DNA from 2 places in the Shewanella sp. FDAARGOS_354 genome. Region 1 is predicted to be linked to the other one. Evidence: predicted binding sites of a transcription regulator. Region 1 holds the regulator's gene; the other holds the start of a gene.

Region 1 (13,729 bases):
GGTTAGTACAGACCTTAATGGATTTCTTTATTGAAATGGTTAACCGTATTCCTCAAGTGGTAGGTTAATCCCATGGAGTTGCTGCTTGATACGTTAATGCAAACCATTGCTTCGTATATGTGGCCACTGTTTCGAGTCGCCAGTATGCTGATGGTTATGGTGGTGTTTGGCGCGGCAACAACTCCTACTCGTGTGCGTTTACTTCTTGCTATTGCCATAACCCTCGCAATAGCCCCCGTGTTGCCGCCCGTTAAGGATGCAGAACTCTTTTCCTTAAGCGCCGTTTTTATTACTGCACAGCAAATTATTATTGGTGTTGCCATGGGTTTTGTGACCCAAATGGTGATGCAAACCTTTGTGTTAACGGGTCAGATTATCGGCATGCAGACCAGCTTAGGTTTTGCCTCTATGGTTGATCCGAGCTCAGGACAACAAACTCCAGTGATTGGTAACTTCTTCCTGTTGCTCGCAACCTTAATTTTTTTAGCTGTTGATGGTCATCTGTTGATGATCCGTATGCTTGTGGCCAGTTTTGATACACTGCCGATTTCTAATGTGGGATTAACGTTGACCAGCTATCGCGCGTTGGCGGAATGGGGGTCTTATATGTTTGGTGCGGCATTAACTATGTCGCTGTCAGCAATTATCGCGTTATTGGTAGTCAATTTATCCTTTGGGGTTATGACCCGCGCTGCACCACAGCTAAACATTTTTTCGATTGGTTTTCCGATTACGATGATCGGTGGATTGTTAATTTTATGGTTAACCTTAACTCCTGTTATGGCTCATTTCGATGAAGTATGGGCATCGGCACAGCTTTTGCTGTGTGATATTTTAGGGCTTCAGTGTCAAGCCGATGGCATACTTTAACCGGATAGGAACGCGTAATGGCTGAAGAAAGTAGCGGCGAACGCAGCGAGGAACCCACCGGGAGGCGCCTCGAACAGGCGCGGGAAAAAGGTCAGGTTGCCCGTTCCAAAGAATTAGGTACGGCCACAGTTCTGCTTTCGGCTGCAACAGGACTGTATATGCTCGGCCCTGGTATTGCAAAAGCACTTTCCAATGTGTTTGAACGTGTGTTTACCATGGATAGAGCTGCAATTTTTGATACTAATCAAATGTTTAATGTCTGGGGCGTTGTCGGCGGCGAAATAGGTTGGCCGTTGCTTAAGATTATGCTGCTGATTGTGGTGGTGGCATTTATCGGAAACGTGTCCCTTGGTGGAATGAATTTTTCTACCCAAGCCATGATGCCTAAAGCCAGCAAAATGAGCCCGATTGCGGGTTTTAAACGGATGTTTGGTGTGCAAGCCTTGGTTGAATTAACGAAGGGCATTGCTAAGTTTTCTGTTGTCGCGTTGGCGGCATATTTTCTTCTAAATCATTATTTTAATGATATTTTACTCCTTTCTGCCGATCATCTTCCTGGGAATGTCTACCACGCTTTAGATTTACTGGTATGGATGTTTATCCTACTTTGCTCTTCCGTATTATTCATTGTAGTGATCGATGTGCCATTTCAGATCTGGAACCATAATAAACAGCTGAAAATGACTAAGCAGGAGGTCAAAGACGAGTATAAAGATACCGAGGGTAAACCTGAGGTCAAAGGGCGAGTCCGCCAAATGCAGCGTGAATTAGCGCAGCGGCGCATGATGGCCGAAGTTCCCAATGCGGATGTGATTGTGGTGAACCCTGAGCACTATGCAGTGGCGATAAAATATGATGTTAAGCGCTCTGCAGCACCGTTTGTGATTGCTAAGGGTGTCGATGAGGTTGCCTTTAAAATTCGTGAGGTAGCAAGGGCGCATAATATAGCCATCGTTACTGCACCACCACTTGCGCGGGCGATTTACCATACCACTAAACTTGATCAACAAGTCCCCGAAGGCCTATTTACCGCGGTAGCACAGGTACTCGCTTATGTATTCCAGTTAAGGCAGTATCAAAAAGGGCGTGGCCGCAAACCTATCCCTATCCCCGTTAATCAACCTATTCCTGAAGATCTGAAGTACTAGGGCGTGTTGACGTTTCATGGTTATTTTTGCAGCAGTTTGGCTGGCTTTTATGCAAGGCAAAGTCCGTGCCGTGTAGTTATTCTACATAAACGGACGATAACGCGGCAGAAAAGCCAGCCAAATGCAGCCATCAGGAATCGTCTTGTAAGCCCTTACTCTTACTTTCTGTCATAAAAGCTGCTCGTCATTTGAGTAGAACAACCACACATCTTTCTTCGTTTCGCCCCAGAATGAACAAAATGTAATCTTGAAATCTCAACAAGTCCTAGTAACGAGTCAATAGTGCTCTAACGTAAAGTTAGCTAGCTACATATTAGCTTCACTACCTGATTGTTAGTTGTTGGCGTGCTTTTTGCTTTTAGGCTGTTATACGTCAAAGTTTAGGTATCTGTGAATGGATGTTAAAGCCTCCCTAGGCCAAGTAAAACAGTTGAAGCTAAGCTCTTTTAAGGGCATAGGTACGCCAGCACTAGTGCTTGCAGCATTGGCGATGATTGTACTGCCAATTCCCCCGTTTCTACTCGACATCTTATTTTCCTTTAACATTGCTTTAGCCTTGATTGTGCTTTTGGTCGCGATTTACACCGATAGACCTTTAGACTTTGCTGCCTTTCCAACCGTTTTATTAGTTGCGACACTGCTTCGACTTGCACTTAACGTGGCATCGACCCGTGTGGTATTACTCGAAGGTCACAACGGTGGTGATGCGGCGGGTAAGGTGATTGAGGCCTTTGGCTCCGTAGTGATTGGTGGTAACTATGCCGTTGGTCTAGTTGTATTTATCATTCTGATTATTATCAACTTTGCTGTTGTTACCAAAGGTGCTGGCCGGATTGCTGAGGTGAGTGCTCGCTTTACCTTAGATGCGATGCCCGGTAAGCAAATGGCAATTGATGCTGACTTAAATGCGGGCATTATTAATCAAGATCAAGCCAGAACCAGACGGGCTGAAGTCACCCGCGAAGCTGACTTCTATGGCGCAATGGACGGTGCGTCTAAGTTCGTTAAGGGCGATGCTATCGCTGGTATCATGATTTTAGTGATCAACATTCTCGGTGGTTTTATTATCGGGATTGTTCAGCATGGTTTGACATTCTCTCAAGCGGTTGAAATTTATACCCTCTTAACAATAGGTGACGGGTTAGTCGCCCAAATCCCAGGCTTATTACTGTCAATTGCTGCGGCATTGATGGTAACTCGCCAAAATGAATCTGGCGATATGGGTCAGATGTTGATGAGTCAGATGTTTGACAGTCATAAATCGCTAGGGATTGCTGCTGGCGTATTGTTCGTTATGGGGATTGTGCCTGGAATGCCGCACATGGCGTTTTTAAGTTTCGCCGTTTTAACGGGATGTGCGGCTTATTTTATATTTAAACGTAATGAGGCTAAACGTGCCAAAGCCCTCGAACAAGTCAAAACGGGCCCAACGGAAAGAGCCGAAAGAGAGCCTAAGGAACTTAGCTGGGACGATGTGCATCATGTTGACACTATCGGTCTTGAAGTGGGTTACCGTTTAATCCCCTTAGTCGATAAAGGTCAAGGTGGAGAATTACTCAGCCGGATCAAAGGTGTACGTAAAAAGCTTTCGCAAGAATTGGGATTCTTGGTTCCTGCGGTTCACATACGTGACAATTTAGACCTTTCGCCTAATGCCTATCGTATTTCTCTTATGGGTGTTGTTGTGGGTGAGGCGGATATTCGCCATGACTGCGAGCTCGCCATTAATCCGGGACAAGTGTACGGTAAGTTAGATGGTATTGAGACCCGTGATCCTGCCTTTGGTCTCGAAGCCGTGTGGATTGCCCCTGAACTGCGTGAACATGCCCAAACCTTAGGGTATACGGTAGTGGATGCCGCGACGGTAGTGGCAACTCATATCAGCCAAATATTGACGAATAATGCAGCAAAACTTTTAGGCTACGAAGAAGTGCAACAACTGATGGATATGCTTGCTAAACACTCGCCTAAGTTGGTGGATGGCTTTATTCCTGATGTGATGCCGCTCGGAAATGTCGTAAAAGTGATGCAAAACCTATTAAATGAAGGAGTTTCTGTCAGAGACTTGCGTACCATAGTGCAAACTTTGTTAGAATACGGCACTAAGAGTAACGATACTGAAGTGTTAACAGCGGCGGTGCGTATCGCATTGAAGCGCATGATCGTTCAAGAGATCTCTGGCCCTGAACTCGAAATCCCTGTCATAACTTTGGCGCCAGAGTTGGAACAGATGTTGCATCAATCAATGCAAGCAACGGGTGGCGATGGCCCCAATATCGAGCCAGGTCTTGCGGAGCGTATGCAACAATCCTTAGCGGATGCCGCTCAAAAGCAAGAAATGGTCGGACAGCCTGCCATTTTGCTAACGTCTGGTATGTTACGTGCGACCCTGTCTCGCTTTGTTAAATATACTATTCCTAATCTCAGAGTGATTTCTTACCAAGAAATCCCCGATGAAAAGCAAATACGCATCGTATCTGCCGTCGGCCAGTAGAGGACGCATAAGTGAAGATTAAACGTTTTTTTGCCAAAGACATGCGTGCTGCACTGGCCCAAGTGAAGGACACGCTCGGCTCCGATGCGGTGATTATGTCCAATAAAAAGGTGAACGGCGGTATTGAGATTGTCGCTGCCGTTGACTACGACGAGCCAAAAGCGAAAGCGCCTGCTGCCACTCCGACCTTTATGGATGTGAGTGATGACTTAGTTTCGCTCGGCGCCAAAGCGCCGATCCGCGCTGAAACTAAGCTAAAACCCTCGGCGCCAGCGGACTCACTCCAAGCCTTGCTTGAGAAGCAACAAAATCGTTTAAACCAACAACTCACGCATCAACAACAAGATGCTGAGCTTCCTGCATGGGCTAAAGGATTACAAGCCACCGCAGCTGCGCCTAAAGCTGAGCGCCGTGATATGGGCAATCCCTTCGATAAAAAGTCACAGAGTTCGCAAAAGCAAAATGCCGATCTTGAAGCCATGCGCGACGAGTTATCATCCTTACGTAATTTGTTGACCCATCAGGTTTCAGCATTGATGACTGAGCATAAAAAGCGTATCGACCCTGTCGGTGCCATGCTGGAGTCAAAGTTGTTGGAGGCCGAGTTTTCACCAGCGGTGGCAAACAAATTAGCTGCGCTGAGCCAACACTATACTCCTGCAGAATTAGTTCGTGCACTGCCGCAAAGTCTTGCTAATATGCTTGATAATCAAGGTGATGATATTGTTAAGCAAGGCGGTGTTGTGGCATTAGTTGGTCCCACTGGTGTGGGGAAAACCACTTCCTTGGCTAAACTGGCCGCACGCTTTGCTGCTCACCATGGTGCTGACCAAGTGGCATTGATTACCACAGATCATTATCGTATTGGCGCCTATGAGCAATTGGCCACCTATGGCAAAATCATGGGCTGCCCAGTCAAACAAGCCCATGACCTTGCTGAACTAGAGCAAATTCTGTATCAGTTTAGAAATCGCAAGCTAGTATTGATAGATACCGCGGGTATGGGCCAACGAGATATGCGGCTTTACCAGCAACTTGATAATTTAACTGCAAATAGCAGAATACCTATCCGCAGTTATCTGGTACTGTCTGCCACAGGACAGCGCCGCGTGCTGCAAGATGCTGTAAATCACTTTAAACGCATTCCCTTATCTGGTGTTGTACTCACCAAACTTGATGAATCTGTGTCGTTAGCGGGCGCATTAAGTGTGTTGATCCAAAGTGGATTGCCATTAAGTTATGTTACGGATGGGCAGCGAGTGCCCGAAGATATGAAAGTTGCTGATACTTTGATGCTCGCTGAGCAAGCATTAGCGGCCTTAGAAAACACAGAACAACAATCGTTACCAGACACAGCGTGGTCAGATAATATGACCTGTGCATTTGAGTAGAGTTATGACCCTGGATCAAGCAAGTGGTTTACGTATGATGAATCAACCCTATAACGAAAAAGTGAAAGTAATCGCGGTTACGGGTGGTAAAGGTGGTGTGGGTAAAACCAGCGTATCCATCAATACTGCCGTAGCATTAGCCGAGAAGGGCAAGCGTGTCTTAGTGCTTGATGCTGACCTTGGCTTAGCAAACGTCGATGTCATGTTAGGGATCCGTGCTGAACGTAACCTTTCCCATGTATTGTCTGGCGATGCTGAGTTAGATGACATTATTGTCCGGGGGCCTAAAGGTATTGGGATTGTGCCAGCCACATCGGGTACTCAGGGAATGGTAGAGCTAAGTCCTGCGCAACATGCGGGCTTAATTCGTGCTTTCAGTGAGATGCGCACCCAGTTTGATATTCTCATCGTGGATACTGCCGCGGGGATTTCTGACATGGTACTCAGTTTCTCCCGCGCGTCACAGGATGTGTTGGTTGTTGTTTGTGACGAACCAACGTCTATTACTGACGCCTATGCGTTAATCAAAATCCTCAGCCGTGAACACGGCGTCTTCCGCTTTAAAATTGTTGCAAATATGGTGCGTAGTTTACGCGAAGGTATGGAATTGTTTGCTAAACTCAGTAAAGTGACCGACAGATTCTTGGACGTGGCACTTGAATTAGTTGCGACCATTCCATTTGATGAAAATTTGCGTAAATCGGTTCGCAAGCAAAAGTTAGTGGTTGAAGCTTATCCTAAGTCTCCCGCTGCAATTGCTTACCAAGGCCTAGCGAATAAAATTATGAGCTGGCCAGTACCACAGCAACCTGGTGGGCATTTGGAGTTTTTCGTTGAGCGCTTAGTTCAACGACCAGATTTTCAAGAGGAAAAAACGAGTGAATAAAGCCGCAGCGTATACTTGTTTAGACAATAAAACGTCAATCGTTGAACAGTATGCACCGTTGGTTAAAAGAATTGCACATCACTTGCTCGCCAGATTACCTGCCTCTGTGCAGTTAGATGACCTGCTACAGGCGGGGATGATGGGATTATTAGAAGCATCATCTAAGTTTGATGGCGGTAAAGGTGCAAAGTTTGAAACCTTCGCCGGCATAAGGATCCGTGGCGCCATGTTGGATGAAATCCGCCGTGGCGATTGGGTTCCTCGTTCTGTCCACCGAAATAATCGTCGAGTTGCCCAAGCTATTGATGAATTAGAGCAAGTGCTAGGTCGTGATGCGCGCGACACAGAAATTGCAGAAAAACTTGATATGACGCTCGATGAGTACCATCATATTCTTAACGATGTTTCTGTTGGTAAAATCATAGGGATAGAAGACTTAGGCGTATCACAGGATATACTCACTACAAGCGATGATATTAGCGATGGTACGTTTGAGGTCTTGGCAGAAACCCAGTTTCATTCTGCACTTGTTGAGGCGATAAAATTATTGCCCGAAAGGGACGCGCTAGTGCTATCGTTATACTACGATGAAGCATTGAATTTAAAAGAGATTGGCGCCATTCTTGAGGTAAGCGAATCGCGTGTTAGCCAGATATTAAGTCAGGCAATGTTGCGACTCAAAGGCAAACTCAAGCATTGGACATAAGTATAATTATTAATTGAGCACTGAATGTCAGCTCACCGGAGGAAACCTTGGACAAGAATATGAAGATTCTCATCGTTGATGACTTTTCGACAATGAGACGTATCATCAAGAACTTGTTGCGAGACTTGGGCTTTAACAACACCCAGGAAGCGGACGATGGCTCAACCGCCTTGCCAATGTTGCAAAAAGGCGATTTTGATTTTGTCGTTACAGACTGGAATATGCCAGGCATGCAGGGTATCGATTTACTTAAAGCCATTAGGGCCGATGACTCCTTGAAGCATCTACCGGTATTAATGGTCACTGCCGAGGCAAAACGTGAACAAATTATTGCTGCTGCACAAGCGGGTGTGAATGGGTATGTGGTAAAGCCTTTTACCGCAGCAACATTGAAAGAGAAGCTAGATAAAATATTTGAACGACTCGCTTAAGCAGGGATGAGCTATGAAGTCACATACATCAGGGCTCATCACGCTCGAGCATGCTCAGCGTTTAGTCGAACTGTTAAGCGCGAATGAACAAAATCAAGCTGATGATTTATTAAGAGAACTGGCAGCTCCTCTTCAGAGGGAACTTTTTGATGAGGTAGGCAAACTCACTCGCCAATTGCATAGCGCTCTTATGGATTTCCAAATCGATAATCGGTTAGTTGAGTTAGCCAATACAGAAATACCCGATGCTAAGGAACGGCTAAGTTATGTCATTGACATGACTGAACAAGCTGCAAATAAGACTATGGATGCTGTTGAGGAGTGCTTGCCGTTAGCGAATGCATTAACCGCGAACATCCAACAAGTGATGCCATCGTGGGACAAATTAATGCGTCGTGAAATTGCCCTCAGTGATTTTAAGGTGCTTTGCCATAACGTTCAGCATTTGATGTCGCGAAGTGAATTGGACTCAAACCGATTACGCGAATTGCTCAACCAAATATTGATGGCGCAGGATTTTCAAGACCTGACTGGACAAATGATCCGCAGGGTAATCGATCTAGTGATGGAAGTTGAAAGTAATCTGGTGTCTATGCTGACGGTGTTTGGTGAGCAGCCAATAATTGAGAGTCAGATTACTCAGAAAAATAATATTGAAGCTGAAGGGCCGATAATGAATGCCGAGCTTCGTCAAGATGTAGTAACAGGTCAAGACGAAGTGGATGATCTGCTATCGAGTCTGGGTTTCTAACTGGGAGTCAATTTGATGGCCTTTGATGTAGATGAAGAGATACTCCAGGACTTTTTAATCGAGGCGGGGGAAATATTAGAGTTGCTTCAAGAGCAGCTTGTTGCCCTTGAGAATAATCCTGATGATACTGACTTGCTAAATGCCATTTTTAGGGGGTTTCACACCGTAAAGGGCGGCGCAGGTTTCCTAAGTTTGACTCCCATGGTTGATGTCTGCCATGAGGCAGAAAACACATTCGATTTATTGCGTACTGGCAAGCGCAGTGTCACAGCAGAATTAATGGATATTATTCTTCAGGCTGTTGATGCGATTAACACCATGTTTGCTCAAACCCAGCAGGGAGAGCAACAAGATCCTGCTGATGCTGCATTACTTGCAAAATTAAAGTTACTTAGTTCTGGTGAGCCTCTGCCGTCAGAATTGGGACAAAGTGCGCCAGAGCCTGAATCTATTGCTGAGCCCGAGCCCGTTATTGAAACTGTTGTTGACGTTGTCGCAGTTGAAGAGATGCCTGTTGAGGCTGTGAGTTCTTCAAACTCAAGTATTGATGAGATTAATGAAGCGGAGTTTGAGGCTTTGCTTGATGCACTGCACGGTAGTGGAAAAGGTCCCGGTGTGACTAACACTACTAATGCTGATGCTGTGGCAGTACCCACTGCGTCAACTCCCTCTGTATCAAATACAGCCAAGCCCAAAGTACAACAAGCTACCAGCTCGGGTGATGATATCACTGACGATGAGTTTGAAGCCCTGCTTGATGAGCTTCATGGTTCAGGAAAATTTAATGGCAAAGTAGATACACCTATATCACCTCAGCCTAAGGTTGAAACTGTTGCTGTGCCAGTGTCAACACCAACACCAACACCAACACCAACTGCTGTTGCTGTCGATTCAGACGAAATTACTGACGATGAATTTGAGCGTTTACTCGACGAACTTCATGGAAAAGGTGGGGCACCAGCCAAAGCTGTTGCAAAAGTGGAATCTGCGAAACCGACTCCCACTCCTGCCACATCTGCTGCGGCTCCTGCTGTGCCTAAAGCCAGTGTTACTCCGGTAACACCTCCAGCAGTTAAACCTCAGGCCGAAGTTGCGCTCGCCGAGAAGGCTCCTGTTAAAGCGGCCGCTGCCGCATCAGCAAATGTTCCTCAAGGTGAAACGACCGTTCGCGTAGATACTGCACGACTCGACCAAATCATGAATATGGTGGGAGAGCTGGTATTAGTACGTAACCGTTTGGTAAGTTTGGGCATTAGTCGTGATGACGAAGAGATGTCTAAGGCACTCGCGAATCTAGATTTAGTGACTGCTGATTTGCAAGGCGCGGTCATGAAAACCCGTATGCAGCCTATTAAAAAGGTTTTTGGCCGTTTCCCTCGCGTTGTTCGTGATTTAGCCCGTACGCTCAATAAAGAAATTGATTTAGTGTTGGTCGGTGAAGAAACTGACCTTGATAAAAACTTGGTTGAGGCGCTGGCGGATCCTTTAGTTCACTTGGTCCGTAACTCGGTCGACCATGGTATTGAAATGCCAAATGACCGTGAAGCCTCTGGCAAACCCAGGACGGGGACGATTACTCTATCGGCAAGCCAAGAGGGTGACCATATTCTGCTAAAAATCGAAGATGATGGCGCAGGTATGGATCCCGAAAAGTTAAAACAAATTGCCATTAAACGTGGCGTGTTGGATGAAGATTCCGCTGCGCGTATGACGGACAATGAAGCTTATAACTTGATCTTTGCCCCAGGCTTTTCGACCAAGGTCGAGATTTCAGATATCTCTGGTCGTGGCGTGGGAATGGACGTGGTTAAAACCCGTATCACCCAACTCAACGGTACTGTGCATATTGACTCGATGAAAGGCAAAGGCACCATACTTGAGATTAAAGTGCCGTTGACCTTGGCAATTATGCCAACCCTTATGGTCGATGTGGCTAAACAAGTTTTTGCTCTACCATTATCAAGTGTTAATGAGATTTTTCATCTCGATCTTACCAAAACCAACATTGTTGACGGGCAGCTCACTGTCATCGTTCGCAACAAGGCCGTGCCGCTCTTCTATCTAGAGCATTGGTTGCATCGAAATAAAACTACCTTCAAACATGGTGACAAGAAACATGGTCATGTTGTGATAGTGCAGTTAGGTATGATGCAGATCGGTTTTGTTGTGGATGCACTGATTGGCCAAGAAGAGGTGGTGATTAAGCCACTGGGAGCCTTGTTGCACGGTACGCCAGGTATGGCTGGGGCAACAATTACATCCGATGGTGGTATTGCGCTTATCTTGGATGTTCCTGGGCTATTAAAGCATTATGCGAAAAATAAAAGTTAGTTCCCAAGTTAAGGAATGGAATGGCCATTAAAGTATTAGTCGTTGATGACTCAAGCTTTTTTAGACGACGTGTTAGTGAAATAGTCAATCAAGATCCTGAACTGGAAGTGATCGCGACGGCTGCTAACGGGGCTGAAGCGGTGAAGATGGCTGCTGAGCTTAATCCCCAAGTAATCACTATGGACATTGAAATGCCTGTCATGGACGGTATCACCGCCGTCCGTGAAATCATGGCAAAGTGTCCAACCCCGATTCTGATGTTTTCATCGTTAACCCATGATGGCGCTAAGGCCACCTTAGACGCCCTAGATGCGGGTGCGTTAGATTTTTTACCTAAACGTTTTGAAGATATCGCGACCAATAAAGATGAAGCGATTTTGTTATTGCAGCAAAGAGTCAAGGCTCTTGGTCGTCGTCGAATTTTCCGTCCAGTGGCGCGTCCTAGCGTTGCCCCAATTACCCCAAGACCAAGCACGGGCTCGGTATTAGGGAATGTGACCACACCTGTTCAAAGTGCTCCTGCGCCAGTGCGCACGTCACCTGTATCGTCCATTCGTGCTAGTGGTAAACAATACAAATTATTGTTAATTGGTACGTCGACGGGGGGGCCTGTCGCCTTACAGAAAATTTTGACTCAGTTTCCAGCAAATTATCCGCATCCTATTTTGCTGATCCAACACATGCCAGCCGCTTTTACTCCAGCATTTGCGAATCGTTTAAATGGTTTATGTAAAATCGAGGTAAAAGAAGCGGCAAATGGCGATATTTTGCGTCCAGGTTGTGCGTATCTAGCGCCAGGTGGAATGCAGATGATGGTAGAGCGTACAGGCGTCACAGGCCGAATAAAAGTGCTCGCTGGTAGTGCTGAAATGAATTATAAGCCTTGTGTCGATATCACTTTTGCTTCAGCCTCAAAAGCCTACGGTGGAGATGTGCTTGCGGTAGTGTTAACTGGAATGGGAGCTGACGGCCGAGAAGGAGCACGCATGCTTAAAGCTGCTGGTGCGACCATTTGGGCGCAGGATGAAGCGAGTTGTGTCGTTTATGGCATGCCTCAAGCAGTGGCTAGTGCGGGAATTGCCACTCAATCCATTTCATTGGAGCACATGGCTGAGTCGATTTTAAAAGAGTCTGCACGTGGCTAGCAGCAAGTCACAGATAAGCACAAATATTGTGCTTATTATGGTGCTAATGATGATGACGATAGTTTGTCTTGGTGCCTTAAGTTTCGATTATCATCGAAAAAACATAAAATTGCTTGCTGATGTTAAACGCTTAGCATCGACCCAAGTCGTGCTCATGGTGCCTGATGAGCAAGCTAAGGTCATTGCTGATTGGCTTGCCACACACCCAGAACAAACTAAGGCTATGCTAAAAATGGTGGCGCCTGGTGAACATAATGCAGTGACTCTTGGGCCAGAAATGCCAGCGGCGGGTAGTAATAATATTCCGCCTTTACTTGAAAAAGTGCCAGAGATGGATAAACAACAGTTATCCTCTCAGTCACCTGCTGAATCATCAGTCTCTTTGCGTTTGCAAAATGAAGCAGCATTGACAACAGAGGTTCGACAGGAGTCGACTCAAGTTCCTGTGGTGATTTCGGAAAATGCCGACGGTGTTAAGGTGATAAGCCTGCCTAACGGTGGCATAAGAGTCACGACGAGGGAAGAAGAGTAACGTGGTGGGCCGCGTAATCATTCCACTTGTAAATGGCACAGAATCAACATTTAAGAGGTCAGTGCTTTGAAAGTCTGGACCATAGCGAATCAAAAAGGTGGGGTCGGTAAAACCACTTCGGTAGCAAGTTTAGCGGGAGCACTCGCTAAACGGGGTAAGCGCGTCTTGATGATTGATACCGATCCTCATGCTTCACTCGGTTACTACCTTGGGGTTGACTCAGAAGAGGTGCCCGGTTCTCTTTTTGATGTATTTGTTGCGCACAATCATCTTACAAAAGAGCTGGTTAAATCGCATATCGTACCAACTTTGGTGGATGGTTTAGATTTATTACCGTCGACTATGGCGCTAGCAACACTGGATAGAGCTTTAGGCCATCAAGAAGGCATGGGACTTGTCTTACGTAATTTGCTTGCCCTTGTTGCTGATGAATATGATGTTGCCATCGTCGACTGCCCGCCCGTCTTAGGTGTGCTGATGGTGAATGCGTTAGCCGCAAGCCAACATATTGTCATTCCTGTGCAAACAGAGTTCTTAGCGATTAAAGGGCTTGAGCGCATGGTCAAAACTATGGAAATCATGGGGCGGTCAAAGAAGACTCGTTACAGTTATACCGTAGTCCCAACCATGTTTGATAAGCGTACTAAGGCATCTCCTGCTGCGTTGCAGGTGTTGAGTGAACAGTATGGTGAGAGTCTATGGCGTGATGTTATTCCTGTAGATACTAAGTTTAGAGATGCAAGTTTAGCGCATTTACCCGCCTCCCATTATGCAAGCGGTTGTCGTGGTGTAAAGGCCTATGAAAGATTATTAGATTTTCTTTTAGCTGGGGAGTTTGGCCATGTCAAAATCGGTTGATGAAACTGTTTTTGATTTTTTTGAATTATTATTGCACGAAGATGATAGTGCCTTTGGTGCTCCCCCAATTAAATCTCAAGAAAATGTTGCGACCACTTTTGATAGCAGTAAAAAAACGGAAACTCAGCAGCTCAATAATGCCATTTTGGCAGAGCATGAGCGGTCTAAAGCGGATGTTAAAGCTAC
Region 2 (18,502 bases), 1.8 Mb from region 1:
TTCATGCCGCTGCGAACCCGCTCTTCCTGCGCTTCTTTAGGCACAAACTGCGCGAATGCTTCATCGAGTTTCAGGCTTGAACGACTTGGTGCATCGGCAGCCATTTTCAGGCGCGGGATCCCCATAAAATAGGGTGAGCTGTTGTTGCTGAAGGAATAACCAACGTAGGCGCGTCCTGGGCCAACAAAACACACATGAATAATCGGACGCTTAGGGTTTTCCTGCGCCAGTAAACTACCTGATTTTTTCAAATGCTGGCGCAAAGGCACAGTAAACTTACGGCAAAATGCCGACAGCTCTTTTGCTTCATTGGTATCAGGGGTTTCAACCCTCAGCTCGCCCGCTTTACTCACCTCACTGAGCGCTGCCACAATCGGGCTGACACGGTCAGACTCGGGCAAATCGGCTAGCAGTTCACTCGCGGCAAACATCTGACGAGCAAAGATCAGCGAATCTAACGACAGCTGCTTAGCCAAGGTATCGCCGCCATCATCGTCAAAACATTGGTATACCACATAGGCATCGTTATTGTTGGCCTTAACAAAGCCACCCACATTGAGCTCGGCGGCTCGCTGTTGGATTTCTGCTGCGCATTCTTTCTCATAGCCTGCACGGCAAAATAAAAATAGGTTTTTCATGGAGATCCTTAAGAAATCCAAGCCATAAACATGGCCGACTATCGATTTGGGCGCCAGTATAGCAATTTCAATACACAAAAGCCCGATTTGCTATCGGGCTTTTGTGCTATTGGCTGCGTGGACGCACGGCGCAGTAGCTGCGCCATACAAGCATTATGACTCGTTACCATCCACCACTTTATGGCGCCATACGGCCGCGGCCAGCAATAACCAACCTAAGAGGAAACAGCCGCCGCCCATCGGCGTGATAGGGCCAAACCATTTGCTGCCGACCAGCGCCAAACCGTAGAGCGAGCCAGAAAACAGCACTATACCCGCAATAAATAAATACGCCGCCCAATCGAGTAAACGTGAGGTTAACCACTGCCCCGCAAAAGCAACCACAATCAAGGCAAAGGTATGGTAGAAGTGGTATTGCACCCCAAGATTAAACACTTCAATCAACTCTGGGGGCGCCACGGCTTTTAAACCGTGGGCACCAAAAGCACCTAGCGCGACCGCAAAAAAACCGCTTACCGCGGCGAGTAACAACAATCCTTTACGCATTTTAACCTCCAAAAACCAATAGGCTTTACAACGGATGACGCCCGAGCCGTTAATCCAGACTCTGAGCACTTTACGTCATATCAAGAAGAAACATTAGCCAATAAATTTTGCTGATAAATCAACAGCCAGTGCAAGGTTAGCCGCTTCAGTCGTACCTGACGACTTTCTTGGGACAAAACTATGATCCCCATCAGCTAAGTATTCAATTTGAATATCATTAGTGGGGATTTGCATCTTGCCGCCAAACTTATCCCGCTCCCCTTGCAGCACTAACACGGGCACTTGGCAGTCGTTCAGGGGTTCCAACCTAGGCTCACCGCCCTTAAGCGGAATAAAGGGATAACCTAAACAAATAACCCTATCGATACGGCTGGCTTGTACGCTATCACAAGCCAGTAAAGCCGCCATGCGTCCGCCCATGGATTTGCCCATCAAGACCACACGCTTAACCTTAGGCTGAGCGTGTGCCACATCGAGCATCTCGCTAAAACAGGCAAGCAGCTTTGGAGCCCTGTCTGGCGGTCGCTTTTTACCATCCATGGCATTAGCCTGCATGTAGGGAAAGTTAAAACGCATCACTTGAAAGCCCTTGGCAACAAGACCTGCTGCCATTTGGCACATAAAGTCTGAGTCTCGATTCGCTCCCGCGCCATGGGCAAATAAAATCAAGATCTCTGAGGGTTCACCTTCTAACACATGGGCACTCAGTGCAACATTTACCGAGGGATTATCCGGGCAACAACTCACTGCGTGACTCCTCGGCAAACATATCTAACATCCACTCACGAAACGCGACCACTTTACCCAGCTCGGCATGATTCTGTTGGCAAACGAGGTAGTAAGCATCTTTGCTCACTAGCACTTCTTGGAATGGGCATACCAGTCGTCCCGCCTTAATATCGGGCCGAGCCAACACGCTATAACCTAACGCCACACCTTGACCATGAGCTGCCGCCTGCAAGACGAGGGAAGAATGACTGAAAATTGGACCTTGGTTCACATTGATATCGGTAATACCGCATTGTCTAAACCACGCCTGCCAATCGTGGCGACTCATATCGTGTAGCAATGTGTGGTGTTTTAAATCTTCCGGCTTTGACAGCGGCTTAGGGCCATTTAACAGCATGGGTGAACACACCGGAATAAGCACTTCATTGCGAAGTTTATCGGCCCGCAGCCCAGGCCAATTGCCTAAACCATAATAGATCGCGACATCAACATCGTCAGTTAAGGAACTGGCCTCTGTGTCCACCGCCTTGATCCGTACGTCAATATCAGGATTCTTTTCACTAAACTTGGACAGACGCGGCACCAGCCACTGAATCGCAAAGCTTGGCGACATGCTCACGGTCAACGAACCAATAGCACTACGTGCGAGCAGCCTATCGGTCGCATCTGCCAATTGAATAAAGATGTCCTTAATATCGAGAAAATAACTCTGGCCTTCCTCGGTTAGCAGCAGTGAACGATTTTTTCGGCGAAATAATTTTAATCCGAGAAAATCTTCCAGCGCTTTAATTTGATGACTCACCGCAGCCTGAGTCACAAACAATTCTTCAGCCGCTCGAGTAAAGCTCAAATGCCGTGCGGCGGCCTCAAATGCTTTAACCGCATTCAGTGGTGGTAAGCGTCTTGACATAGTGATCTCTATCTCAATTTTTAATTAGTTTTTCTAATCCGTATTGTTACATTTAATCGTTTGTAAAGGCCAGCATTTTTGATTAAATTTTGCGCCAACGAAACACATGAGTTGGACAATCTCGAACGGGTGATGGGAATGTCTGACAGCAATACTTTGTCAGCCCGGAGGCGACTATGTTCAATTTAAAATCTGCTTTTGCGTTAGTGTTAGTCAGCGCACTCAGTGCCAATGTCTACGCTAATGTTATCAATGCTGAAATTATTATCGACACCAGTGATTTACAAACAAGTATCAATGCCGAACTGACGGCAACGATGGAAAAAATGCACCAAGAAGCGCTGCAAGATCCCACCTTATTGATTGCCGATGAGGTGTTACCAGCACAGCAAGTGGTCAAAACCGAGTAAATTGCACTGCTTCGCAATAACATAAAAGCCGCATTCCAATGCGGCTTTTTTGTATTCATAATCCCGTAGATTGCTGCATATCAAGGTCAAACCCGAGGCTTGACCTTGCATACACTTTGCTGGTTATCGCTTAAGGGCGGTAAACCTTAACATTGTGATAACCTTGCTCAATCAGGTAAAGTGCCTGTAATTTACTCATCACGCCACGCTCACAGTACAGCAGGTAAGTCTTTTGCTTATCGAGATCGGCAAACTGAGTCGCTAATTTGAAGAAAGGAATGCGCTTGATTTCCACGCCTTCAATCTCCAGCGGTTTATTCTCTTCTTCCTCTGGGGCGCGAATATCAATCACCACTTCATTGGTGTCGATAGCAACAACGGTCTCAGTTTCAGTGATACGGGTATTCATTTGTTCTGCTATCTCCCGGATATCAATAGCCACGGCTTGCTCTATGATACGGTCAATCAAATCCTCAGAGAATTTCGTCTCTTCCGCTTCCACCTTAGCCAGTACCGCTTTAACAGTCGGCTTTTGTGAAATCACACCGCAATATTCCGGCATAGACTTAGCAAAATCTTCGGTGCCGATACGGCGGCATTCATTGATAATATCTTGCTTATCCATAGTGATCAGCGGACGCAAAATCAACATATCGGTGCAACGATCAATCACGTTTAAGTTGGTTAAGGTTTGGCTCGACACTTGACCCAAGCTTTCACCTGTTACAATCGCCTGAATGCCCATACGCTCAGCAATACGTGCCGCGGTGCGCATCATCATACGCTTGAGCACCACGCCCATTTGACCATTGTCGATTTTCTCTAAAATCTCGGCCACCACAGGCTCAAACGGCACGGACACAAACTTCACCTTGTGGGATTCACCATAGGTTTTCCACAAATGGTAAGCAACCTGCTTAACGCCAATCTCGTGCTGCGCGCCGCCTAGGTTGAAGAAACAGTAATGGGTACGAGCGCCCTTCTTAATAAATTGATAACTCGATACGCCCGAGTCAAAACCGCCCGAAATTAACGACAACACATCTTCCTGCGTTGCCATTGGGAAACCGCCTAAGCCTTCGATACGCTTAGTCACCATATACAGTTTATCGCCCTCGATTTCGAGGTTAACAGTGACTTCGGGGTTCTTTAAGCGCACGCCAATCGCATCGGTAAACTGGTTTAAACCACCACCGACATAACGCTCTACTTCAATAGAGTTAAAATCGTGATTACCAGTGCGCTTGACACGTACACAGAAGGTTTTGCCGGCAATTTGGTCGCGATAAACGGGTAATACTTGCTGGTAGATATCATCAACTGACGTAAAGCTGTATTCATCCACTTGCACTACGTGGGCGATCCCAGGGATACAAGCTAAACGCTCACCAAAGGCCTGAGCTAATTCAGGTTTATCATTTGGCACCTTTACCCAAATACGGTCCCATTGACGTTGCACTTTAGCATCTTCATCAACTTTTTTGAGCACGTTACGGATGTTGGTTTCAAGCATTTTAGTGAAGCGCATGCGCACAGGCTTACTCTTCATCATGATTTCTGGGTACAGCTTTACAATAAACTTCATGGGATTTCCGCGGGCAATTTTGGCAACAGCAAAATTGGTTAAAAGAATAATCGCCGGATTATAACAAACTCACGGCGATTGGCGCACCTGTTTCCACACTAGGGCTGCTCGTGGCGTGCGCTTACGCACAGTTGAACTTATAGTCAAAAAAGCCCAAATAAAAAAGCCGTGAGCAAGTCACGGCGTTTTTATCAAATAACTTATTTGGATTAAAAGCTATTTACCTACTTGAATTTCTTCGGATTCTTTTGCTTTACCTTGTTCAATCGCAATCTCAACTCGACGATTTCGCGCGCGATTTTCAGGCGAATCATTTAAAACAATTGGATTATTTGAGGCCATACCGACCACTTTCATCCGTTTAGGATCAAAGCCCTTGACCTGCAATAACACATCAGCCACAGCTACAGCACGTTTACTGGAGAGATCCCAGTTTGAGCTATAGAGCTCATCACTTATCTGCATATCGTCGGTATAACCCGATACGGTAATAATTCCCGGCACATCTTTGAGCAACTCACCCACCGAACGCACCACTGGTTTAAATCGCGGTTGTAGGAAACCAGAGCCTGAGGCAAATGAACCTTTTTCACGGATTCGAATAATAATCTGCTGTCCAAGTGACTCAATTTCAATCGCCCCATCGGTGATCTCTTTATTGAGCTCCTGCGCCATTTTTTTCACTTGCTGATTAATCTTATCCTGCGCTGCCGCAGCCTCGGCCTTCACTGCATCTGCGGTTTCTTGGGCTGTAGCCGTTGCTTCGCCACCTCGCTGCGAACCGTTCTGTTGTTGTACCCCACCCGCACTATCATCTTCCCCCGCTTGGAAATCCAACGTGGGTTCGGTCATTTCATTGGTTTGTTGGTTGATGATCTCAATCGGCGTGGGATCGGGACGACCAGGACGGAACTCGAGGGCAATCACAGACGTCCCCTTAGGAATATCTTTGACTTCGACTTTGTTTTGCACCCCAAATGCATACTTCATCGAACCTGCAATCTGCTTAAACTTCATCACATCCATTTCGGAGAATGACAGCAGCAACACGAAGAAACACATCAAGAGGGACATCAAATCGGCAAATGTTGCCAACCAGAGTGGTGCTCCGGGCGGTGGACAGTTGCACTTAGCCATGGGCTACTCTCCGTCCGTTGTATCGATTTTCCGCTGTTTTTCAGCAAGATAGTTTTTCAAAAAGCCTTCAATTACTCGAGGGTTTTGGCCATCTTGAATCGCCAATACCGCATCCATAATCAAGTTACGGTTTAGCATTTCCTCACCCATTCTAAGGCTTAATTTATCGGCGATAGGAATACACACCATGTTAGCCACTACCGCACCATATAGGGTAGTTAACAACGCAACCGCCATTGAAGGGCCAATCGATTTCGGGTCCGACATATTGGATAACATCGCCACCAAGCCCACTAGGGTACCAATCATCCCCATCGCGGGTCCTACGTCACCAAAAGCTCGGAAAATGGCAATGCCGTTACGATGGCGCTCTTCGGTGAGGGCGATATCTTTTTCAAGCGCGGCACGCACCACCTCACCGTCATGACCATCCACTAACATATCGACGGCTTTTTGCATAAAACTGTTGGAAATTTGTGCTTCTTCAAGAGCAAGAAATCCACCTTTACGCGCCGCATCAGCCATCGTCACTGATTGTTCGATAAGATCTTCAGGTTTATCAATTTTAAACATAAAGGCTTTTACTGCGATTTTTACCGCACCTAAAAACTGTTTTAAATTGAATTTCATCATCACGACGAAGAAGGAACCACCGAATACGATAAAAACAGAGGGGACGTCGATAAAAATGGCAATGCCGCCGCTGGTCATCATGGCCCAAAGGATAAAACCAAAGCCCCCGACTAGTCCAATAACTGTAGCTAAATCCACAACGGCTCCTCAATATTCTGTATAAACGACATGATACTGACTCTATTGGCAAAATAACACTAAATGTCATCCGTCAACGGTTAACACTTTGGTCTTAACCCAAGCCTTATTTTATGATGTCTTAAGATGATTATAAGCATAATGCTACTATTGTCATTTATCGGACAAGCTCTAAGCAAGTTTAGTGGCAATTTCTATTTTCTGAAAAAAATTCAGCAACAAAGCGTGCTATCGAGCAAATATCCATCGACTGAATTTGACCCTTGAGCCGCCCTGATATACCTTGTGTCCGCTCTTTCAAAGGAATTATTAACGTGGCAAAGAAACCCGAAAATCTCAGTTTTGAAGAATCCCTTGGTGAACTCGAGCGCATCGTTGCTGAGTTAGAGCAGGGCGATGTCTCTCTCGATGATGCGTTAAAACAATTTGAACGAGGCATCAATCTGGTGCGTAACAGCCAGGCAAAACTTGAACAAGCTCAGCAAAAAGTGGCCATTTTACTCAAGCAGGATGAAAATGCGCCCCTCTCTCCCTATGCCGTTGAGGGCGAATAAGCGTGTTAGTCAATGCAATAAAAGAATATCAACTACGAGTTGATAACCAATTAAAACAACGTTTTAGTACACTCGAAGATACAGCTCCTCAGTTAAAAGCCGCGATGACCCATGGCGCCCTTTTAGGGGGAAAACGCATTCGTCCCTTCTTGGTTTACAGTGTCGGGCAAATGTTTGGTGTAGCACTTGAAAAACTCGATGCCTGCGCCGCCGCGATTGAATGCATCCACGCCTATTCGTTAATCCATGACGATTTACCCGCTATGGATGATGATGCACTTCGCCGTGGTCAACCCACAGTGCATATCGCTTTCGATGAAGCCACCGCAATTCTTGCTGGGGATGCACTACAAACCTTAGCTTTTGAGATTGTGACTGAAGCCGTGCCAGGGATTACCAGCGAGCAACATATCGCTATGGTCAGAGCATTGGCAAAAGCCTCTGGTTATCGGGGGATGTGTGGCGGTCAAGCCATCGACTTAGCCTCCACCGATAAGCACATTGATCTTAAAGCATTAACTCAACTGCATAATATGAAAACAGGGGCGCTGATCAGCTGCGCCGTTGAGTTAGCATTGATTGCCGCGAACGCGCCAAAAGATCAATATCAGACTATGATGGAATTTGCCCATGCCGTAGGACTTGCCTTCCAAGTCCAAGACGATATTCTGGACATTATTGCCACCACGGAAGAACTCGGCAAACCTCAAGGCTCAGATGCCGAGTCAAATAAGAGTACTTTTCCGCAACTACTTGGACTGCAAGGCGCAAAAGATACCGCCGCGCAACTGATCCAAGAGGCACTATCAGCGCTGGCTAAATTGCCATACAATAGCCAGTTAATTGCAGACTTCGCCCGCTATATTATTGAGCGAAGAATATAAAAAGAGACGAAGTATCTCGCTATGAGTTTGGACATTTCTCAGTTTCCGGTGTTGGCACAGGCCAACACACCTAATGAACTCCGCCAGCTTCCACAGGCCCTATTACCCCAATTGGCCGATGAGTTGCGGGAGTTCCTTCTTAAGTCCGTTGGCATGTCCAGCGGACATTTTGCCTCTGGGCTTGGCACAGTCGAGCTGACTGTTGCCCTGCATTATGTCTATAACACCCCGTTTGACCGTTTGATTTGGGATGTTGGTCACCAAGCCTATCCCCATAAAATCCTCACTGGTCGCCGTGATAGAATGCACACCATTAGGCAAAAGAACGGTTTACACCCCTTCCCTTGGCGGGAAGAAAGTGAATATGACACCTTTAGCGTAGGCCACTCAGGCACCTCCATCAGTGCCGCATTAGCCATGGCCGTTGCAGCCGAAAAAGAACAGGCAGGCCGTAAAGTGGTTGCCGTGATTGGCGATGGTGCCATGACAGGCGGCATGGTGTTCGAGGCAATGAACCACGCGGGTGATTTGCACAATGATATGCTGATGGTGCTAAACGATAATGAAATGTCGATTTCAGAAAATGTCGGCGCACTCAACAATCACTTAGCCCAATTGATGTCAGGCCGCTTCTACACCACGATTCGTGAAAGCAGCAAGAAAGTGCTCAAGGGCATGCCTGTTATCAAAGAAATGGCCAAGCGCACCGAAGAACACCTCAAAGGCATGGTGGTTCCTGGCACACTGTTTGAAGAGTTAGGCTTTAACTATATCGGCCCTATCGATGGCCACGATGTCGATGCCCTAGTGGAAACCCTGCGCAATATGCGCAATCTCAAGGGGCCACAAGTGCTACACATTATGACCAAAAAAGGTCGCGGTTATGAGCCAGCAGAAAAAGATCCTATCGGTTGGCACGCCGTCCCTAAATTTGACCCATCACAGTTTAAGAAGCCAGCGACTAAGCCGGGACTACCAACCTTTTCCCAAGTGTTTGGCAAATGGTTATGTGATATCGCTGAGCAGGATGAAAAAGTCTTAGGCATTACCCCTGCCATGCGTGAAGGGTCGGGTATGGTGGAGTTCTCGCAGCGCTTCCCAAAACAATATTTTGATGCAGCCATTGCCGAGCAACATGCGGTGACCTTAGGCGCAGGGTTTGCCTGTGAGGGCTATAAACCTGTGGTCGCCATTTATTCGACTTTCTTGCAACGCGGCTATGATCAGCTGATCCACGACGTCGCATTGCAGCGTTTACCCGTACTATTTGCGATTGACCGTGGAGGTATTGTCGGTGCCGACGGCCCAACCCATCAAGGGGCGTTCGATTTAAGCTTTATGCGCTGTATCCCAAATATGGTGATTATGGCGCCATCGGATGAAAATGAATGTCGCCAGATGCTGTATACCGGGTATTGCTATGATGCAGGCCCAAGCGCGGTACGCTATCCAAGAGGTAGTGCAACAGGTGCGACTCAAGTTGAAGCCATGACGGCACTGCCAATTGGTAAAGGGGTGATTAAGCGTTTAGGCAAACGTATCGCGATGCTTAACTTCGGGACTACCTTAGCCGCAGCACTCACTGCCGCAGAGAGTTTAGATGCAACAGTGGTCGATATGCGCTTTGTGAAACCGCTGGATGTGGATTTAGTCAAAGAGATGGCTCAAACCCACGATGTGCTCGTCACAGTGGAAGAAAACGCCATTATGGGCGGCGCTGGCTCAGGTGTGCTAGAGCTTCTGCAAAAGCTTAAAATGCCTAAACCTGTACTACAAATTGGCTTGCCCGATGAGTTTATTAAACATGGATCACCAGAAGAAGTGATCCATGACTTACAACTCGATGCCGAAGGCATGTTAGCGCAGATTAATGCCTATCTCGCCGATTGATTATTGATGGGGGCTAAGCTCCCATCAATACTACAAACGTGATAATTCACGATTAACGGCAAATAGAAAAGCAACAGACAAATAAAAAGGACTGTATCGGCAGTCCTTTTTATTGGTTTAACGTTTTACCGCTTAAGCTTCAATATCAATCGAAGCTGACTCTTGGCTAGGGCCACCTTGAGACACCATCACCATGGCTGGGCGCAATAAACGGCTATTCAGTTCGTAGCCTTTTTGCATTACTAACATCACAGTATTGGCTGGGAATTCAGCACTTGGTTGCATACCAATCGCTTGATGTTGATCAGGGTTGAAGGCTTGTCCTTGAGGATCAATTTGTTTTACACCAAATTTCGCCACAGCGGTCAACAAACTCTTTTGTGTTAACTCAACACCTTCATAGATAGCTTTAGTGGTTTCATCCTGCGGATTAGTCCCTTGCAGCGCTCGCTCCATATTGTCTATCACTGGCAGCAATTCGTTGGCGAATTTTTCCAGAGCAAACTTATTGGCTTTCTCTACATCCATCGCAGCGCGACGACGAATGTTATCCACTTCGGCAGCTGCACGTATTACTGAATCTTTTTGCTCATCAACTTTCGCCAAAGCGTCAGCGAGTAACTGTTCCAGCTCTTCAATACGGAAATTGGCTTGGGTAAGCTCATCAATCAGACTTGCTTCTTCGGTAGAAACTTCAGACTCTACACCCTCTTGGATCAGATCCTGTTCTGCTTTAATCGACTCGTTGCTCATTTTCACTCCAGCTAAAAATGCTTTGTTTCTAAATACTCTGGGCATATTATGGGGATCAATTTTGACGTTTCAAGGCCTAAGGCCAGATCTAGCATAAATATGACCACAAAGTTCCACACCATTGGCCTAATTGGTAAGCCGCATCATCCAGGGACAAATCAAACCCTCAAACGTCTGCACCACTGGCTGACGATGCAAGGTTATGAAGTCCTCGTAGAAGAGCGGGTAGCAACTGAGTTAGGCCCACAAATTGTGGCGGTTGATTTATTAGAGATTGGCGAGCGTTGTGATTTAGCGATAGTCGTTGGCGGTGATGGCAATATGCTCGGCGCCGCCAGAGTGCTGGCGCGCTTCGATGTGGGCGTGATTGGTGTAAACCGTGGCAACCTTGGCTTTTTAACGGATTTACCGCCGGATGCATTCGAAGAGGCGCTCGCTAAAGTGCTCGATGGTGAGTTTGATACCGAACACCGTTTTTTACTTGAGGCAGAGGTCTATCGCCATGGACAGCTAAAAGCCAGTAATACCGCGGTAAATGAAGCGGTGCTGCATCCGGGGAAGATCGCTCACATGATTGAATTTGAAGTCTATATTGACAATCAATTCATGTACAGCCAACGCGCCGATGGCATGATAGTTTCCACTCCCACGGGGTCAACCGCCTATGCACTGTCAGCAGGTGGGGCGATTCTCACCCCCAATTTACAGGCATTAATTTTAGTCCCGATGTTTCCACACACCTTGTCATGCCGTCCTATTGTGGTCGATGCTTGCAGCACCATTAAGATGGTGGTTTCCCCTGAAAATGGCGAAAACCTTGAGGTTAGCTGTGATGGCCATGTGCATTTAGCAGTATTACCCGGTGATGAGATCATCGTGCGCCGCAGCTCTGAGCAACTTAGGCTTATCCATCCTAAAGGCCATAATTACTTCCATGTATTACGAAGCAAACTTGGCTGGGGCAGTAAGTTGTTTTGAGTTTGTACGATGAGATGATGCGAAGCTTAACTCAAGCAACCTACCATAAAAAAATATAGACAATGACTGACTATAGTTGTTAACAAAATGGAGTTGTGCAGCTGCATTGCTGTAAACAGCTTTATTAACCGTTATTAAATTTCAGATTAACTCATATTTCATAAAGTGACATTGCTCACACTCAATTTCCCCGCCCGATAAAGCGTGAGCTAGATCACACTAAAAATCTCCATCTAAAAATCATATAAAATAATAAAAATCATATATTTAAAATAAATCATTAAAAACCACCGTTCCTTTTAATGAGAGCCTGAGTGACGCAGATCACACCTTAATATTGTCTTAAAAATTCATTAAGTGCCCATTAATGAAATAAATGGATCAGTTAATTGCAATACTGATCGCTAATTTAGTGAAGATCTGATTTTTTATAACTAAAAAGCATAAAAGTTAAATAAATTACTAATAACAGGAATATACAAACCACTCTTTAAGTGACATTGGTCACAGTTGAAGAAATCCTATGAGAGAAGCCTCCCGCAGCACTGTAAATTAGCATTTCATACAGCAGTCAAAATGATCTAGATCATATAAGTTCAACCCCGAATAGCGTCTAGTACACACCACAGAATGTCGTAACAGTGATTATTAGTAGTGAATACTGCTGATTTATCCACCATAAGTTCTGATATCGAAGCACCAATAAGATTCCTATAAAAAATAAGACAGACCACTTTATGTAGAGGCAAGCATGACAATACTCCAACTCTTCGCCAGCTTGACGCCAGTGCTCAGTGTAATGATCTTTCTTGTATTACTGAGAATGCCCGCGTCAAAAGCTATGCCCATTTCCATGGTAGTTACGGCCATCGCCGCCGTATTTATTTGGCAAATGGATACCACTCTATTGGCCGCATCCGTTCTTGAAGGACTGCTGTCAGCGATCACGCCATTAACCATCATCTTCGGTGCGGTATTCCTACTTAATACTCTGAAATATTCAGGTGCAATGGATACTATCCGAGCAGGCTTCACTAACATCAGTGCCGATGCCCGTGTACAGGTGATTATTATTTGTTGGTTATTCGGCGCCTTTATCGAAGGTAGCGCAGGCTTTGGTACGCCAGCCGCCATTGGCGCGCCACTGCTGGTATTACTGGGAGTACCTCCTGTCGCCGCCGCCGTAGTCGCCTTAATTGCTGACTCAGCCTGCGTATCATTTGGGGCAATTGGTTTACCCGTGCTCTTTGGGATGGAACAGGGTCTTATCCAAGGTGGTGTAAGCATGGCTGCTGAGCAGTTTGCTGCCCATGGTGGAACCTATGCGGGTTATGCTCGATATATCGTAATGCATATGATCACTATCGACTTAATCACAGGTTCATTAATTCCACTGGTTATGGTGACGATGCTGACCGGGTTCTTTGGCCGCAACAAATCCTTTAAAGAAGGCTTAGCCATTTGGAAATTTGCGATTTTCGCAGGTCTTGCCTTTACTGTCCCCGCCTGGATTATTAACTACCTTGCAGGCCCTGAATTCCCATCAGTTATTGGTGCATTAATCGGTATGGCACTGGTGATCCCTGTTGCGCGTAAGGGCTACCTACTGCCTAAAACACCTTGGAATGATTTCGCAGAGAATGACAACCAAGAAGGTGTGAAGATCGAAGCGAAAGCCCAGTTTTCACAAATTGCCGCCTGGACACCTTATATCATCATGGCTGCGCTGTTAGTGTTATCTCGTACAGTCACGCCACTGAAAGCTTGGTTATCGAGTTTCAACATTAGCTGGACAGGCCTGATGGGTACTGAGCTTAAAGCGAGCTTTGCAACCTTATACGCCCCTGGCGCCTTCTTCGTCGCAGTGTGTATTATCGGTTTCTTCCTGTTCAAAATGAAAAGTCCTGCGATTAAGCAATCCATCGGTGTTTCATGCAAATCAATGTTACCGACGATTATTTCATTAGGTGCTTCAGTACCTATGGTGAAAATCTTCTTAAACTCAGGTGCTAATGGTGCTGGACTAGCCTCTATGCCAGTGGCCTTAGCCGATATGTTGGGCCATTCAATGGGCGCGGTATGGGCATGGATGGCGCCTATCGTGGGGATTTTTGGTGCCTTCCTGTCAGGTTCAGCGACGTTCTCAAACATGATGTTCTCAAGCCTGCAATACAGTGTGGCTGATAATGTTGGCATGAACCATACGCTGATATTGGCACTGCAAGGTATCGGTGCAAACGCCGGTAACATGATGTGCGTAATGAACGTGGTTGCCGCAGCAACTGTAGTAGGTATGGCGGGTAGAGAGTCGGAAATTATTCGTAAAACCATGCCTGTTGCCCTTGGCTACGCCTTACTTGCAGGCACTATCGCAACACTTTGGGGTGGCTTCTAATCCATCTTGTTCGAAGTCACGCCGAGTGACTTCGACTTTCTTCTATAAGATAAAGAGAGTGATGTTATGTCGATTAACTACAAAGAGGTCATCAGTGATCTCAGAACACAATTAGGTGATCGTCCGGTGACGGATGATCCCGTCCGTCGTTTTGCTTGGTCTACCGATGCCAGCTACTTCAGAATCGTGCCCGAAGTTGTTGTCCATACCGAGACCTTAGAACAGGTAAAACTCACCTTAGCCGTTGCCCGCAAGCATAATGCGCCCGTCACATTTAGAGCAGCAGGCACCAGTTTATCTGGCCAAGCGATTGGTGAAGGGATACTACTTATCCTTGGCCATGATGGTTTTAGAAAGATTGAAGTCAGTAGCGATGCAAAACAAATTACCTTAGGTGCCGCCGTTATTGGTTCAGACGCGAATGCTGCGCTTGCGCCACTGAATCGCAAAATCGGCCCCGATCCAGCGACGATTGCTTCGGCAAAAATTGGCGGAATTGTTGCTAACAACGCTTCAGGCATGTGCTGTGGTACTGCTCAAAACAGTTACCAAACCATCGCATCGGCAAAACTGTTGTTTGCCGATGGCACTGAACTCGATACTGGCTGTGAAAAATCTAAGGCTGAGTTTGCTAAGACCCACGGAAAATTACTGCAAGATCTGAGCGAGCTCTCCCATCTGACACGCCATAACACCGTATTGGCCGAGCGCATTCGTAAAAAGTATTCCATCAAAAATACCACTGGCTACGGTATTAACTCCTTAATCGATTTTACCGACCCATTTGACATCATTAACCACTTAATGGTCGGGATGGAAGGTACGTTAGCTTTCATTAACGAAGTCACTTACCACACTGTAAATGAAGCTAAATTTAAAGCCTCAGCCATGGCTGTATTCCATAATATGGAAGATGCTGCACGCGCCATTCCGCTGATTAATGGTGAAAGTGTTTCTGCGGCCGAACTCCTTGACTGGCCATCCATTAAAGCGGTAACAGGCAAGCCAGGCATGCCAGATTGGTTGTCGGAACTGCCTGCATTATCGGCGATTCTATTGATAGAATCCCGTGCGGATGATGCTCAAACGCTCGAACGCTATACCCAAGATGTCAGTACCAAGCTGGCTGGTTTTGACTTCATCCGTCCGATGGAATTCAGTACCAATCCCGCGGTTTACGACAAGTACTGGGCGATGCGTAAAGGGCTTTTCCCCATTGTCGGTGGCGAGCGTCCAAAAGGAACCTCAGTTATCATCGAAGACGTGGCCTTTGAGCTTGAACATCTAGCCGCAGCAGCTCACGATATCACTGAGCTTTTCCATAAACATGGTTACCCTGAAGGCTGTATTTATGGCCACGCGCTAGCAGGTAACTTCCACTTCATTATTACTCCTACCTTCTCCACTCAAGCCGATATTGACCGCTTCCATGCCTTTATGGACGATATTGCCGATATGGTGATTAACAAGTACAACGGCTCAATGAAAGCTGAGCATGGCACCGGCCGCGCTGTGGCACCATTTGTTGAAAAAGAATGGGGACAAGATGCTTACACTTTGATGAAGAGCATCAAACAACTATTTGATCCTCAGGGTATTCTAAACCCAGGCGTTATTCTTAACGATGATGCGAACGTCCACGTTAAAAATATTAAGCCCTGCCCTGTTGTCGATGATTTTGTTGATAGATGTATTGAATGTGGCTTCTGCGAAAAAACCTGCCCAACATCAGCACTTAACTTCTCGCCACGTCAACGTATCGCTACTCTGCGTGAAATCGAACGCTTAGAGCAGTCCGGTGATAAAGCTGCGGCCGCTAAAATGCGCGCCGATGCAAAATACGATGTGATTGATACCTGCGCTGCCTGTCAGCTTTGTACTATCGCCTGTCCAGTCGATAACAGCATGGGTCAGTTAGTCCGTAAACTACGTACACCTTATATCAGCACCACAGAGCAAAAAGTATTGGATTTCCAAGCCAAGCATTTTGGCGCGGTAAACCAAGTGATCAGTACGGGCTTTGATGTACTTGGCGTTATCCATAAAATCACCGGCGATGGCATTACTAATGCACTGATGAAAACGGGTCGGCTGATTTCTAAAGAAGTGCCCTACTGGAATCCTGACTTCCCCAAAGGCGGCAAACTGCCTAAACCGTCACCCGCCAAAGCAGGCCAAGAAACCGTGGTTTACTTCCCCGCCTGTGGTGGCCGGACCTTTGGTCCAACGCCGAAAGATCCGGATAACCGCACCTTGCCAGAAGTGGTTGTAACCCTACTAGAGCGCGCGGGCTATAACGTTGTCACGCCAGAAAAGACCCGCGATTTATGTTGCGGCCAAATGTGGGAATCAAAGGGCGACTTTAAAAACGCCGACGCCAAACGCCAAGAGCTTATCGATGTGCTTAGCAAGATGAGCAATGGCGGCAAGATCCCAGTGTTAGTCGATGCCTTATCTTGTACTTATCGCACCCTCACGGGTAACCCAAAGGTACAAATAACGGATCTAGTTGAGTTTATGCATGACAAGCTGCTGGACAAGCTGACCATCAACAAAAAGGTCAATGTTGCTTTACACTTAGGTTGTAGTGCTCGCAAGATGAAGTTAGAGCCTAAGATGCAAGCCATTGCCAATGCTTGCTCGGCGCAAGTGCTCAAACCCGCGGGTATTGAATGTTGTGGATACGCCGGTGAAAAAGGTTTATATAAGCCAGAAATCAACGCCAGCGCCCTGCGCAATATTAAGAAGTTAATCCCAGTTGAGGTTAAAGAAGGCTATTACGCCAACCGTATGTGCGAGGTCGGTTTGACCCAACACAGTGGTATTTCCTACCGCCACTTAGCGTATCTGCTCGAAGAGTGCAGTCGCTAACACACTGACCAAACGGGGCTAAAGATAGCCCCGTTTTTCTTTAGAAGAAAACTATTCTCATTTATCGACAACTCCGCAAAGTTAACGAAATAAATCTTAAAATAAAAACCAAATTAACCATTTAAAATCATATTGTTAAAAACTTCTCATTTTTGCAAAAATCTAGTAGATCATTTACTAAATTAGGGCTACTTATTTACTTTAGATAAGCCTATATTGGATCAACTACCTTAGCATTTGTGTGGACTTTGGGGCCACAATGCAAGGCAATGTCGTTCACTAACAAGAAAGAGAAAGCACAATGAAAATCGCCCTTTTCATCCCGTGTCTTGTTAACCAAATGATGCCGGATGTGGCCATTGCCACTCTGGAATTACTGGAAAAACTCGGACACCAAGTGATTCTACCCGCAGGCCAAACTTGCTGTGGCCAACCGATGACTAACTCGGGTTGCTTTGATGCAGCACGCAGTACCACCTTGAAATTACTCAATGCCTTCAAAGGTGTAGAATGCGATGCCATTGTTTGTCCTGCCGCTTCTTGTTTAGTGGCCGCCAAAGAAAATTTCCACGAGTTTGATAGCAGCCCAGAAGCTCAAGCCGTTATCGACAAACTCTATGAGCTGACCGAGTTCCTCCACGATATCGCTCCCATTCCCGCCTTCAACAAACCTTTTGCCCATAAGATCAGCCTGCAACTAAGCTGTCACGGCATTCGTATGCTGAGCCTTGCCACGCCAAGCGAGCAAATGGGCCCACGATTCAACAAAGTTGAAGCCGTGCTTGCTAATATCGCAGGTATCGACATTGTCTATCCAGACCGCCGCGATGAATGCTGTGGCTTTGGTGGTACGTTTGCCGTCGATGAAGGTGCCGTATCCGCCAAGATGGGTAAAGACAAAGCCCAAGCCCACGCGGCAACAGGCGCGCAATATGTGGTTGGCTTCGACCCCTCTTGCCTCTTGCACCTCGATGGCATGATCCGCAGACAACAATTGCCGATTGAAATTCGCCACATAGCGCAAGTGCTAAACGCCGCGCTCTAGGAGACCCACTATGGCATATCAACATAATCACGGAGCCACGGGTTCACAGGTTCACGCTCATAAAGCCGATATTTTCTGCCGCGATGAAACCCGAGTTGACTGGCACTCTAAAGCCCTCTGGGTACTGCGTGAAAAACGTGACCGCGCCGCTGGCAGCTTACCCGAATGGGAGCAACTGCGTCAGTTAGGTTCTGAAATCAAACTGCACACCTTAACCAACCTTGCACAATACCTTGAAACCTTTGAGCAAAACTGCCTTGCCAACGGCATCAAAGTGCATTGGGCTAAAGATGGTGCCGAGCACAACCGTATCGTGCACGAGATCTTAGCTAGCCATAAAGTGAAGAAGTTAGTTAAGTCCAAATCCATGCTCACCGAGGAATGTCATCTCAATCCTTACTTAGAG

The links. The regulator FliA, encoded in region 1, starts transcription of late flagellar genes. The targets are predictions, from matches to a motif close to CTAAAGNTNNNNNNNNNNNNGCCGATA.
Region 2: a site for FliA is predicted at 6,885-6,911, ahead of pomA (flagellar motor protein PomA). Genes of this name have one in related genera too.

Annotation. Positions count from the first base shown of each region.
Region 1 covers NZ_CP022089.2:59,241-72,969, forward strand. The annotation lists gene fliQ (flagellar biosynthesis protein FliQ) at 1-68, shown strand, start outside; gene fliR (flagellar biosynthetic protein FliR) at 73-870, shown strand; gene flhB (flagellar biosynthesis protein FlhB) at 888-2,018, shown strand; gene flhA (flagellar biosynthesis protein FlhA) at 2,413-4,512, shown strand; gene flhF (flagellar biosynthesis protein FlhF) at 4,524-5,903, shown strand; gene CEQ32_RS00335 (MinD/ParA family protein) at 5,908-6,789, shown strand; gene CEQ32_RS00340 (RNA polymerase sigma factor FliA) at 6,782-7,495, shown strand; gene cheY (chemotaxis response regulator CheY) at 7,543-7,926, shown strand; gene CEQ32_RS00350 (protein phosphatase CheZ) at 7,940-8,677, shown strand; gene CEQ32_RS00355 (chemotaxis protein CheA) at 8,693-11,008, shown strand; gene CEQ32_RS00360 (protein-glutamate methylesterase/protein-glutamine glutaminase) at 11,029-12,153, shown strand; gene CEQ32_RS00365 (hypothetical protein) at 12,167-12,685, shown strand; gene CEQ32_RS00370 (ParA family protein) at 12,752-13,543, shown strand; gene CEQ32_RS00375 (chemotaxis protein CheW) at 13,527-13,729, shown strand, end outside.
Region 2 covers NZ_CP022089.2:1,884,088-1,902,589, forward strand. The annotation lists gene rlmM (23S rRNA (cytidine(2498)-2'-O)-methyltransferase RlmM) at 1-638, opposite strand, end outside; gene CEQ32_RS08505 (DUF423 domain-containing protein) at 792-1,184, opposite strand; gene CEQ32_RS08510 (alpha/beta fold hydrolase) at 1,278-1,931, opposite strand; gene CEQ32_RS08515 (transcriptional regulator GcvA) at 1,912-2,823, opposite strand; gene CEQ32_RS08520 (hypothetical protein) at 3,000-3,233, shown strand; gene thiI (tRNA uracil 4-sulfurtransferase ThiI) at 3,364-4,818, opposite strand; gene CEQ32_RS08530 (flagellar motor protein MotB) at 5,035-5,955, opposite strand; gene pomA (flagellar motor protein PomA) at 5,959-6,726, opposite strand; gene xseB (exodeoxyribonuclease VII small subunit) at 7,041-7,280, shown strand; gene ispA ((2E,6E)-farnesyl diphosphate synthase) at 7,283-8,164, shown strand; gene dxs (1-deoxy-D-xylulose-5-phosphate synthase) at 8,186-10,054, shown strand; gene grpE (nucleotide exchange factor GrpE) at 10,187-10,807, opposite strand; gene nadK (NAD(+) kinase) at 10,907-11,785, shown strand; gene CEQ32_RS08565 (L-lactate permease) at 12,537-14,180, shown strand; gene CEQ32_RS08570 (FAD-binding and (Fe-S)-binding domain-containing protein) at 14,247-17,051, shown strand; gene CEQ32_RS08575 ((Fe-S)-binding protein) at 17,353-18,096, shown strand; gene CEQ32_RS08580 (lactate utilization protein B) at 18,107-18,502, shown strand, end outside.